3 regions of the Enterobacter adelaidei genome follow, and region 2 is predicted to be linked to each of the others. Evidence: riboswitches for the same ligand, from Rfam matches in the RefSeq annotation. Region 2 holds a riboswitch; each other region holds the start of a gene.
The links. A riboswitch is a leader RNA that binds a small molecule or an ion and turns the genes downstream of it on or off. The one in region 2 is predicted to bind thiamine pyrophosphate.

Region 1 (3,276 bases), 470 kb from region 2:
TGAAATGGTCATAGCCCGGCGCGATATCGGTGGTCAATGGCCCGAGGGTGTAGAACGGCGCTTCGTGGCAGTGCTCCAGCTCTTCAGTCATGTTGCGACGGATCATCTGCATTGGCACATGTCCCGGGCCTTCAATCATCACCTGTACGTCATATTCCCAGGCGATTTTGGTGAGTTCACCCAGCGTGTGCAATTCGGCAAACTGCGCTTCGTCATTGGCATCGCGGATGGAGCCAGGACGCAGACCGTCGCCCAGCGACAGAGAGACATCGTACGCGGCGCAGATTTCGCAAATCTCACGGAAGTGTTCGTAGAGGAAGTTTTCCTGATGATGGGACAGACACCACTTCGCCATGATCGAACCGCCGCGCGAGACGATGCCGGTCAGACGTTTCGCCGTCATCGGCACGTAGCGCAGCAGTACACCTGCGTGAATAGTGAAGTAGTCTACGCCCTGTTCAGCCTGTTCCAGTAACGTGTCGCGGAAGGCCTCCCAGGTAAGATCTTCGGCAATGCCGTTGACCTTCTCCAGCGCCTGATACACAGGTACCGTCCCGATAGGAACCGGGCTGTTACGCAGGATCCATTCACGGGTTTCGTGAATATAACGGCCAGTGGAGAGGTCCATCACCGTGTCCGCACCCCAGCGCGTCGACCAGACCAGTTTTTCCACCTCTTCTTCGATAGACGAAGTAACGGCCGAGTTACCGATGTTAGCGTTGACCTTCACCAGGAAATTACGGCCGATAATCATTGGCTCAGATTCCGGGTGATTGATGTTGGCAGGGATAATCGCGCGGCCAGCGGCGACTTCGTCACGCACAAATTCCGGCGTAATGTTTTCCGGCAGGCGAGCGCCAAAACCTTCCCCCGGATGCTGGTGGCGCAGAATTTCGCTACGGATGCGCTCACGGCCCATGTTTTCGCGGATGGCGATGAACTCCATTTCGGGGGTGACGATCCCCTGACGCGCGTAGTGCAACTGGGTCACGCATTTGCCCGCTTTAGCGCGTTTCGGTGTCAGCAGGCCGGTGAAGCGCAGCTCGTCCAGACCGTCGTCGGCCAGGCGCTCTTTGGTATAGGCAGAACTTTGCTCGTTTAGCTCCTCGCTGTCCAGGCGGGCGTCGATCCACGGTTGGCGCAGCTTAGCCAGGCCTTTCTGAACGTTGATGGCAATTTCAGGGTCACCGTAGGGACCGGAGGTGTCATACACCGGCACAGCCTCGTTGTCTTCATACTGTGGGTTATCTTTGCTGCCGCCGATAAGCGTTGGGCTAAGCTGAATTTCACGCATCGGCACGCGGATATCCGCCTGAGAGCCGGTGATGTAGATGCGTTTCGAGTTCGGGAAAGCGGTGCCTTCCAGGGTATCAATGAATTGCTGGGCGTGTGCGCGCTGTTCGCGGCGGGTCAGTTTAGTGGTAGACATAGCTCATTCCAAAAGTGAAGGACATGGCTTGTCAGACGACGGATGAAGCAAGAGAAGATCGCCCGCAGGCGATTCAACAGCAGTGTGACTCTTGTTCCCTTCGCAGGTATTAGCCTGATCAGGTTCCGCGGATCCCGAATTAACGGTCTCAGCCCGCGTTTTTGCAAACGCTGGGCACTCCGACAAGAAAAATCCCCCTCGTGAGAGGGGCGAATGTTTGTAAATTACTCGTTAACGATTAAGAACTCAAGCAGGGCGCGCGATGTTATCTTCGTTGCTGGCACTGAGATTGCTATCCAGCACGAGGGCGATCAGCTTATCTTCCAGTGTGAATCGCTCTTCCAGCGCTTCGCCAAGGTCGGAAAGCGCCTGCTGAAACTCAAGATAGTTATCGTGATCGATCGCATTCTCAAGCGTGGAATCGTAGTAGTCCATAATCTGCTGGGTATTGGCTTCCAGCAGCGGATAGAGTTTGCTGGCCGCTAAATACGGCGTAGTCCCTTCCATTTCGCGGATAATGCGTTCATAAATATTGAAATGGCCGTCGGACAGGTAGTCGACCAGGCTCTGACAAAAATCATCCAGCGCTTTTTCATTCAGACGCATAAACGATTCTTTGCCAGGCTTAATACCGACCAGATTGTAATAAGCCACGAGTAGATGCTTGCGCACATGTAGCCAGCGATCCACCAGTTTGTTACTTCCTCTAACGCGCTCAGTCAGGCTTTCTAGCTGGTTTAACATGTTCGACTCCGCAAAGTTTAGAATTGAATCTGCTTATCCAAAATGTAACCACAATGCTAACAACATGTCAGTGAAGCGAAGGTAGTGCAATAGATATGGATCGTATTATTGAAAAATCAGATCTTGGTTGGTGGATCGTCAGTCACGAACAAAAATTATGGCTCCCCGTCGGGGAAATTCCCTATGGTACGGCGGAAAAATTCGATCTTGTTGGTCAACCTGCACTGAGGATCGGTGAGTGGCAGGGCGATCCCGTGTGGATGGTCCAGCAGGCTCGACGTCAGGACATGGGATCGGTTCGTCAGGTGCTGGATCTGGATGTGGGGCTGTTCCAGCTGGCGGGCCGTGGTGTACAGCTGGCGGAGTTTTATCGTTCGCATAAATACTGCGGTTACTGCGGGCATACCATGCACCCGAGCAAAACCGAGTGGGCGATGCTCTGCAGCCACTGCCGTGAACGCTACTATCCGCAGATTGCGCCGTGCATTATCGTCGCTATCCGTCGCGAGGATTCTATCCTGCTGGCGCAGCATACCCGTCACCGCAACGGCATTCACACTGTGCTGGCCGGGTTTGTCGAAGTGGGCGAAACGCTGGAGCAGGCGGTGGCGCGCGAAGTGATGGAGGAGAGCGGGATTAAAGTGAAGAACCTGCGCTATGTTACCTCCCAGCCGTGGCCGTTCCCGCAGTCATTAATGACGGCATTTATGGCCGAATATGATAGCGGGGATATCGTCATCGACCAGAAAGAGTTACTGGAAGCGAACTGGTATCGGTATGACGATTTACCTCTGTTACCGCCGCCAGGTACGGTGGCGCGTCGGCTAATAGAAGATACTGTGGCAATGTGTCGGGCTGAGTATGAGTAGTGTTACACTGAGGCCATGACGCTTAAGGAACTGCAAAAATGACCGAACTGAAGAACGATCGTTATCTGCGTGCGCTGCTGCGCCAGCCCGTTGATGTCACCCCGGTGTGGATGATGCGCCAGGCGGGACGCTATCTGCCAGAGTACAAAGCCACGCGCGCGCAGGCAGGCGATTTTATGTCGCTGTGCAAAAACGCTGAGCTGGCCTGTGAAGTGACGCTCCAGCCGCTGCGCC
Region 2 (3,276 bases):
GGAACTATTATTGGCTTAATATAGGGATTAATAAATTGCTGATTATTTGTCAGGAGTTCCTCTTTTATGCCTTCCGGTCGACTGCAACAACAATTTATCCGCCTCTGGCAGTGCTGTGAGGGGCAATCGAAGGAGACCACGCTGAACGAGCTGGCTGACCTGCTCAGCTGTTCTCGCCGTCATATGCGTACCCTGCTTAACACCATGCAACAGCAAGGCTGGTTGAGCTGGGAAGCAGAGGCGGGTCGCGGCAAACGCTCGCGTCTGACCTTTCTCTATACCGGGTTAGCGCTACAGCAGCAGCGTGCAGAAGATTTGCTGGAGCAGGATCGCATCGATCAGCTGGTGCAGTTGGTCGGCGACAAAGCGGCCGTACGCCAGATGCTGGTTTCACATCTCGGGCGCAGTTTTCGTCAGGGCCGACACATCCTGCGGGTGCTCTACTATCGGCCAATGAAAAATCTGTTACCCGGCACGGCGTTGCGTCGCTCTGAAACCCATATGGCCCGACAAATCTTCAGCGGCCTGACGCGCATAAATGAGGAAAATGGGGAACTGGAAGCAGATATTGCGCACCACTGGCAGCAACTTTCCCCGCTTCACTGGCGCTTTTTTTTACGCCCTGGCATCCACTTTCACCACGGCCGCGAGCTGGAGATGAGCGACGTCATTGACTCTCTTCAGCGCGCGCGCACACTTCCTCTGTATGCCCATGTATCGCGGATCCACTCCCCGACAGCATGGACCGTTGACATCGAACTGTCCGAGCCAGACCAGTGGTTGCCGTGGCTAATGGGCTATGTTCCGTCGATGATCCTGCCGCGCGAATGGGCATCTCTGCCTCATTTTGCCAGTCAGCCCGTAGGGACGGGCCCTTATGCAGTGACGCGCAATACCAGCAACCAGCTTAAAATTCGCGCCTTTGACGACTACTTTGGCTATCGCGCGCTGATCGATGAAGTCAACGTCTGGGTTCTGCCTGACATCAGCGAAGAGCTGAGCTGCGGCTTAACGCTGGAAGGGCCAACCGAGGGGGAAAAAGCGGTTGAAAGCCGTCTTGAAGAAGGCTGCTATTACCTGCTGTTTGACGCTCGCAGCCATCGTGGCGCCAGTCGCGAGGTGCGCAGGTGGGTTAGCCACGTTCTCTCTCCGGCTAACCTTATCTATCAGGCAGAAGAACAATACCAGACATACTGGTTCCCGGCATACGGCCTGCTCCCTCGCTGGCATCACGCCCGACCGGTTCACGGTGAAAAGCCTGCCGGGCTGGAGTCGATCACGTTGACCTATTACCGTGACCATGTGGAGCACCGCTTTATCGCCCGGATCATGAGCAAACTGCTGGCTGCTGAAGGCGTTCATCTCGACATTCAGGAGGTCGATTATGATGAATGGCACCGCGGAGATATCGTCAGTGATATCTGGCTGAACAGCGCCAACTTCACCCTACCGCTCGATTTCTCGCTGTTCTCTCACCTGTATGAAGTACCGCTGATCCAGCACTGCATCGAACGCGACTGGCAGCAGGATGCCGCCCGGTGGCGAGCAGGTGAGATGAACCTGGCCTCGTGGTGTCAGCAACTGCTCGCGCAGCAGGCGATTGTGCCGCTGATCCATCACTGGCTGATGATTCAGGGTCAGCGCAGTATGCGCGGCCTGCGGATGAACACCTTAGGCTGGTTTGATTTTAAATCCGCCTGGTTTGCCCCGCCGGAGCCATAACGCTTTCGCAATATTCACCAAATCATTACAATAGCGCCGTTCTCAACGGGGTGCTGCATCACTGATGTGCGCTGAGATAATACCCGTCGAACCTGATCCGGATAACGCCGGCGAAGGGATTTGAGGCTGTTGCTCAAAATCCTTTGCCACTCAACCCTGAGGTGCAAAGTGTTAAAAAAAGTTCTTCCCCTGCTGGCGCTGTTCGCGCTGCCTGCTATTGCGAAGCCCGTTCTGACGGTCTACACCTACGATTCCTTCTCTGCTGACTGGGGCCCAGGCCCGGTGGTGAAAAAAGCCTTTGAAGCTGACTGTAACTGTGAATTGAAATTCGTGGCGCTGGAAGATGGCGTCTCGCTGCTCAACCGCCTGCGTATGGAAGGGAAAAACAGTAAAGCCGATGTGGTGCTGGGGCTGGATAACAACCTGCTGGAGGCCGCCTCGCAGACCAAACTGTTTGCCAAAAGTGGCGTAGCTGCAGATGCCGTCAACGTTCCGGGCGGCTGGAAAAATGACACTTTCGTTCCGTTCGACTACGGCTACTTTGCCTTTGTTTACGACAAAAACAAGCTGAAAAACCCGCCGAAAAGCCTGAAAGAGCTGGTGGAAGGCGATCAGAAATGGCGCGTCATTTATGAAGACCCTCGCACCAGCACTCCAGGTCTGGGTCTGCTGCTGTGGATGCAGAAAGTCTATGGGGATAAAGCGCCGGAAGCATGGCAGAAACTGGCCGCCAAAACCGTCACCGTGACTAAAGGCTGGAGTGAAGCCTACGGCTTGTTCCTGAAAGGTGAAAGCGACCTGGTACTGAGTTACACCACCTCCCCGGCCTACCACATTATCGCTGAGAAAAAAGACAACTATGCCGCGGCCAATTTCGCTGAAGGTCATTACCTGCAGGTGGAAGTGGCTGCGCGTACCGCGGCCAGCAAACAGCCAGAACTTGCCGAGAAGTTCCTGAAATTTATGGTTTCACCGGCATTCCAGAATGCCATTCCGGCGGGTAACTGGATGTATCCCGTGACCAACGTAGCGCTGCCAGCAGGTTTCGAGCAACTGACCAAACCGCAAACGTCTCTGGAGTTTACGCCGCAACAGGTCGCTTCGCAGCGTGCAGCATGGGTAAGTGAATGGCAACGCGCCGTCAGCCGCTAATTCCCGGCTGGTTAATACCTGGGCTGCTCGCCGCCATGCTGATGGTGGCGGTCAGCCTGGGCGCTTTTCTTGCATTGTGGTTGAACGCGCCAGAGAGTGACCTGCTCTCCCTCTGGCACGACAGCTATCTCTGGCACGTTATCCGCTTTTCTTTCTGGCAGACGTTTCTCTCTGCCCTGCTGTCGGTGATCCCCGCCATTTTCCTTGCTCGTGCGCTTTATCGCAGGCGTTTCCCCGGCAGGCAGGCGCTGCTGCGCCTGTGCGCCATGACGCTGATCCTGCCCGTGCTGGTAGCCGTGTTTGGCATCCTGAGCGTTTATGGTCGTCAGGGCTGGCTGGCTTCACTGTTCGGCCTGCTCGGTCTGGAGTGGCATTTCTCGCCATACGGGCTTCAGGGCATCC
Region 3 (3,276 bases), 2.3 Mb from region 2:
CAGATACAGCGGCGTATTGTCGGGCGCGGCGATCCGTTCATTTAGTTGATCGATTAACCGGGTATGCGCTTGTTCCATCTCTGTTTTTCTCAGGCGTGGTGTATCCTGCCAGTATACGGCTTACCACCAGGCATGAAAATGGTGTACCGGCCCATTACCGTGACCCACCTCCAGAGTATCAGCTTTTGCCAGCGCGGCTGAGAGCCAGGTTTTCGCTTCGCTCACCGTATCGGCCCAGTTATCATGCCGTGGACGTAGCGCCGCCAGCGCGGCAGAGAGCGTACAGCCAGTGCCGTGGGTGTTTTTAGTGTGTACGCGTGGCGCCGTGAACCGCCGCTCGCCGTCTCGGGTGAAGAGCCAGTCCGGGCTTTCGGCATCGTCAAGATGACCACCTTTCATCAGCACGGCCCCGCAGCCCATCGCCAGCAGCGCATTCCCCTGCTCTTTCATTTCCCGTTCATTTTGCGCGTGTGTTGCCCCCAACAGTGCAGCGGCCTCCGGCAGATTGGGCGTGATGAGAGCCACTTGCGGCAGCAGCTTTTTACGTAGCGTTTCAACAGCGGAGGCGGAGAGCAATGGATCGCCGCTTTTTGCCAGCATCACGGTATCCAGCACCACGTTTTGTACCTGATAACGTTTAAGTCGCTCAGCCACCGCTTCAACAATATCTGTCTCTGCCAGCATACCGATCTTGGTGGTATCAATTCGCACGTCGCTGAATACGGAATCCAGCTGCGCGGCAACAAAATCCGGTTCAATACGGTAAACCGACTGCACGCCGAGCGTGTTTTGCGCCACCAGTGCGGTAATGACCGAGCATCCGTACGCGCCAAGAGCCGAGAAGGTTTTCAGGTCGGCCTGGATACCCGCGCCGCCGCTGGGATCGGTGCCGGCAATGGTCAGAGCGTTAATACGTTTCATGCCAGTTCCTCCAAGGTGTAGAGCGCATCCAGGAACGAGCTGGCAAAACTGCCCGGGCCACGAGACTGCGCAATGGCTGCCGTTCCGGCTCGCTTCATAAATCCGCACGCGGCGGAGACGTTATCCAGCCTGTCGCCCGGCAGTGAGCAACTCGCCGCCACAACGGCAGAGAGTGCGCACCCGGTTCCCACGACGCGCGTCATTAGCGGATCGCCGCCGGTAACCGTTCGGGTTCGTTGTCCATCAGTGATGTAATCCACCTCGCCGGTGACCACCACAATGGCATTGGTCTGGCGAGCCAGCGCCTGTGCAGCAGGTAACGCGCTGGCTGTGGTGTCAGTCGTATCGACGCCGCGACCACCGGCGCTCATCCCTGCAAGGGCAAGGATTTCAGAAGCATTGCCGCGAATGGCGGCGGGTTTCAGGGCGAGGATTTGATGACAAAAACGGGTGCGAAACGTTAGAGCGCCTACAGCAACCGGGTCCAGCGTCCAGGGTTTACCTGCAGCTACCGCACTCTCAATCGCCCGACGCATCGCCTGCGCTCGCGGTAAGGTCAGCGTGCCAACGTTTATCAGCAATGCATCGGCGATCGCGGCAAACTGCTCAGCTTCTTCGGCCTCAATCACCATCGCCGGAGAGGCGCCAAGCGCCAGCAGAACGTTGGCAGTAAAGGTCTGAACGACGTCGTTAGTCATACAATGCGTAAGCGGGGAACGGGTTCGGAACTGATGTAAAACGTGTAAATCGAGCAGGTCAGGCTGCATGGGTTCGCTCCTGCCTTGCGTGAAGAAGCGATGACCGGGAAGGCATCTGACTTCCCTACGCTGGCATTATCCAGATCAGGTAATACGGGTATTTCTCAGCCTTCACAAAGAAGGGCACCCCGAGTCATGTAGATTACATTTCTTTATTAATTACCAGCTTAGGGGATGTAGCCTGGCGATGCAAGCTTGCACTTACGTTTATCCTTTCTTCACGCTGTACCTCACCTTGTACCCCAATTTGTCTCTCACATGAAATCAATAAAATTCTTATTGTTAGTATCTCGCATAACCGTTCCTTTACCCCTTTCCCTCTATCATTACTATCGCTTTGCACTCAGTCACTCGTTGATGCACCTGCCTTTAGAATCTTTTTTGTAATCCTATCAATCTAATTTTCTAATTAAGAGAAATAAAAACATCATTTTTTACAACAATTCAATCACTGATTGATAGCAATCAAAACCCTGTTTTATTCTCGATTAAAAATATTTTTCTCCACGACAAAACACCCTTCATTCAAAAGCTCCTGTTAATTCGAAAAGAAGGAGCTTTCACAAATATATTAATTAACCTTACTGAATGAACTTAATTTATACATTTTACGGCCAAAAAACATAAATATAATTAATGTATTTATGGGGGTCTGGCATGTGTTGGATTAAATGATAAATATCGTATCCACATGTATTTATTGGTTTTATTTAAAATAACTTTCGAAATAGCATTTTAGCTTTCAGTGCTTTTAGTGATCCAGATCAATATTCAAATTTATGTATTACAAGATAGTTACTACACGTTACGAAATAAGTGATTAAACAAAAATCGCTATAAGTCGTATGAAATTATCTCGATATAACAGGGTGTTATATCTTCCCGCCAGGATAGCGAAATAACCGAGTTTACTTTTGTGATAAGAGCTTTTAAATGAAAACTACCGTTAGGACTACTCTGGCTGTAATTGTGTTGGGTTCTATGTTCGCTGCTGTCATTCCTGCTAAGGCTGCACAATATACTGTTACTTCACCTAACTCCGGGTTAGAAATTCGTGGTAACGATGGTGCAAGCTACGATCTGGATGCTGTTACCCGTACCACTGTAGATAATACAAACCAAATACAGCAAGAGCATTTAACAAACAATAACCAACAAGGTTTGATTATGCAAAATGCTAACGATATTAGCTCTGTTAATAGCAAGCTTGATAGCGTCAATAAACAGCTTACAGATTCTATTGTAGATGAAAGTAACGCCCGTTCTGGTGCTGATAGCGCTTTAGGTCAAAGAATTACAACACTTGAGAATGCACCTAAGCCAACTAACGGCGTTGATGGTAAAGACGGTGTTAACGGTAAAGACGGGGCTACAGGCGCTAAAGGGGATAAAGGCGACACGGGCGCCACTGGTGCTGTAGGTGCTAACGGGAAAGATGGCGTTGATGGTAAAGATGGAGTAACAACAACCGTTACCAAAGTGCAAGTAGATACAGCTACACAAGCTAAAGTAGATAGCAATAGCAAACAAGTAGCTGGTAATACTGTTGCTGTTGATAATGTTCAGTCACGCCAACAAGCCCAAGAAACCACTATTC

Region 1: another riboswitch for thiamine pyrophosphate. It lies ahead of thiC (phosphomethylpyrimidine synthase ThiC); the one in region 2 lies ahead of thiB (thiamine ABC transporter substrate binding subunit).
Region 3: another riboswitch for thiamine pyrophosphate. It lies ahead of thiM (hydroxyethylthiazole kinase); the one in region 2 lies ahead of thiB (thiamine ABC transporter substrate binding subunit).

Annotation. Positions count from the first base shown of each region.
Region 1 covers NZ_CP154353.1:227,174-230,449, forward strand. The annotation lists gene thiC (phosphomethylpyrimidine synthase ThiC) at 1-1,429, opposite strand, end outside; TPP riboswitch at 1,508-1,621, opposite strand; gene AAHF05_RS01150 (Rsd/AlgQ family anti-sigma factor) at 1,676-2,173, opposite strand; gene nudC (NAD(+) diphosphatase) at 2,269-3,042, shown strand; gene hemE (uroporphyrinogen decarboxylase) at 3,081-3,276, shown strand, end outside.
Region 2 covers NZ_CP154353.1:699,762-703,037, reverse strand. The annotation lists gene sgrR (HTH-type transcriptional regulator SgrR) at 67-1,722, shown strand; TPP riboswitch at 1,759-1,859, shown strand; gene thiB (thiamine ABC transporter substrate binding subunit) at 1,891-2,874, shown strand; gene thiP (thiamine/thiamine pyrophosphate ABC transporter permease ThiP) at 2,850-3,276, shown strand, end outside.
Region 3 covers NZ_CP154353.1:3,025,356-3,028,631, forward strand. The annotation lists gene AAHF05_RS14670 (GntR family transcriptional regulator) at 1-78, opposite strand, end outside; gene thiD (bifunctional hydroxymethylpyrimidine kinase/phosphomethylpyrimidine kinase) at 121-921, opposite strand; gene thiM (hydroxyethylthiazole kinase) at 918-1,688, opposite strand; TPP riboswitch at 1,724-1,820, opposite strand; gene AAHF05_RS14685 (YadA C-terminal domain-containing protein) at 2,613-3,276, shown strand, end outside.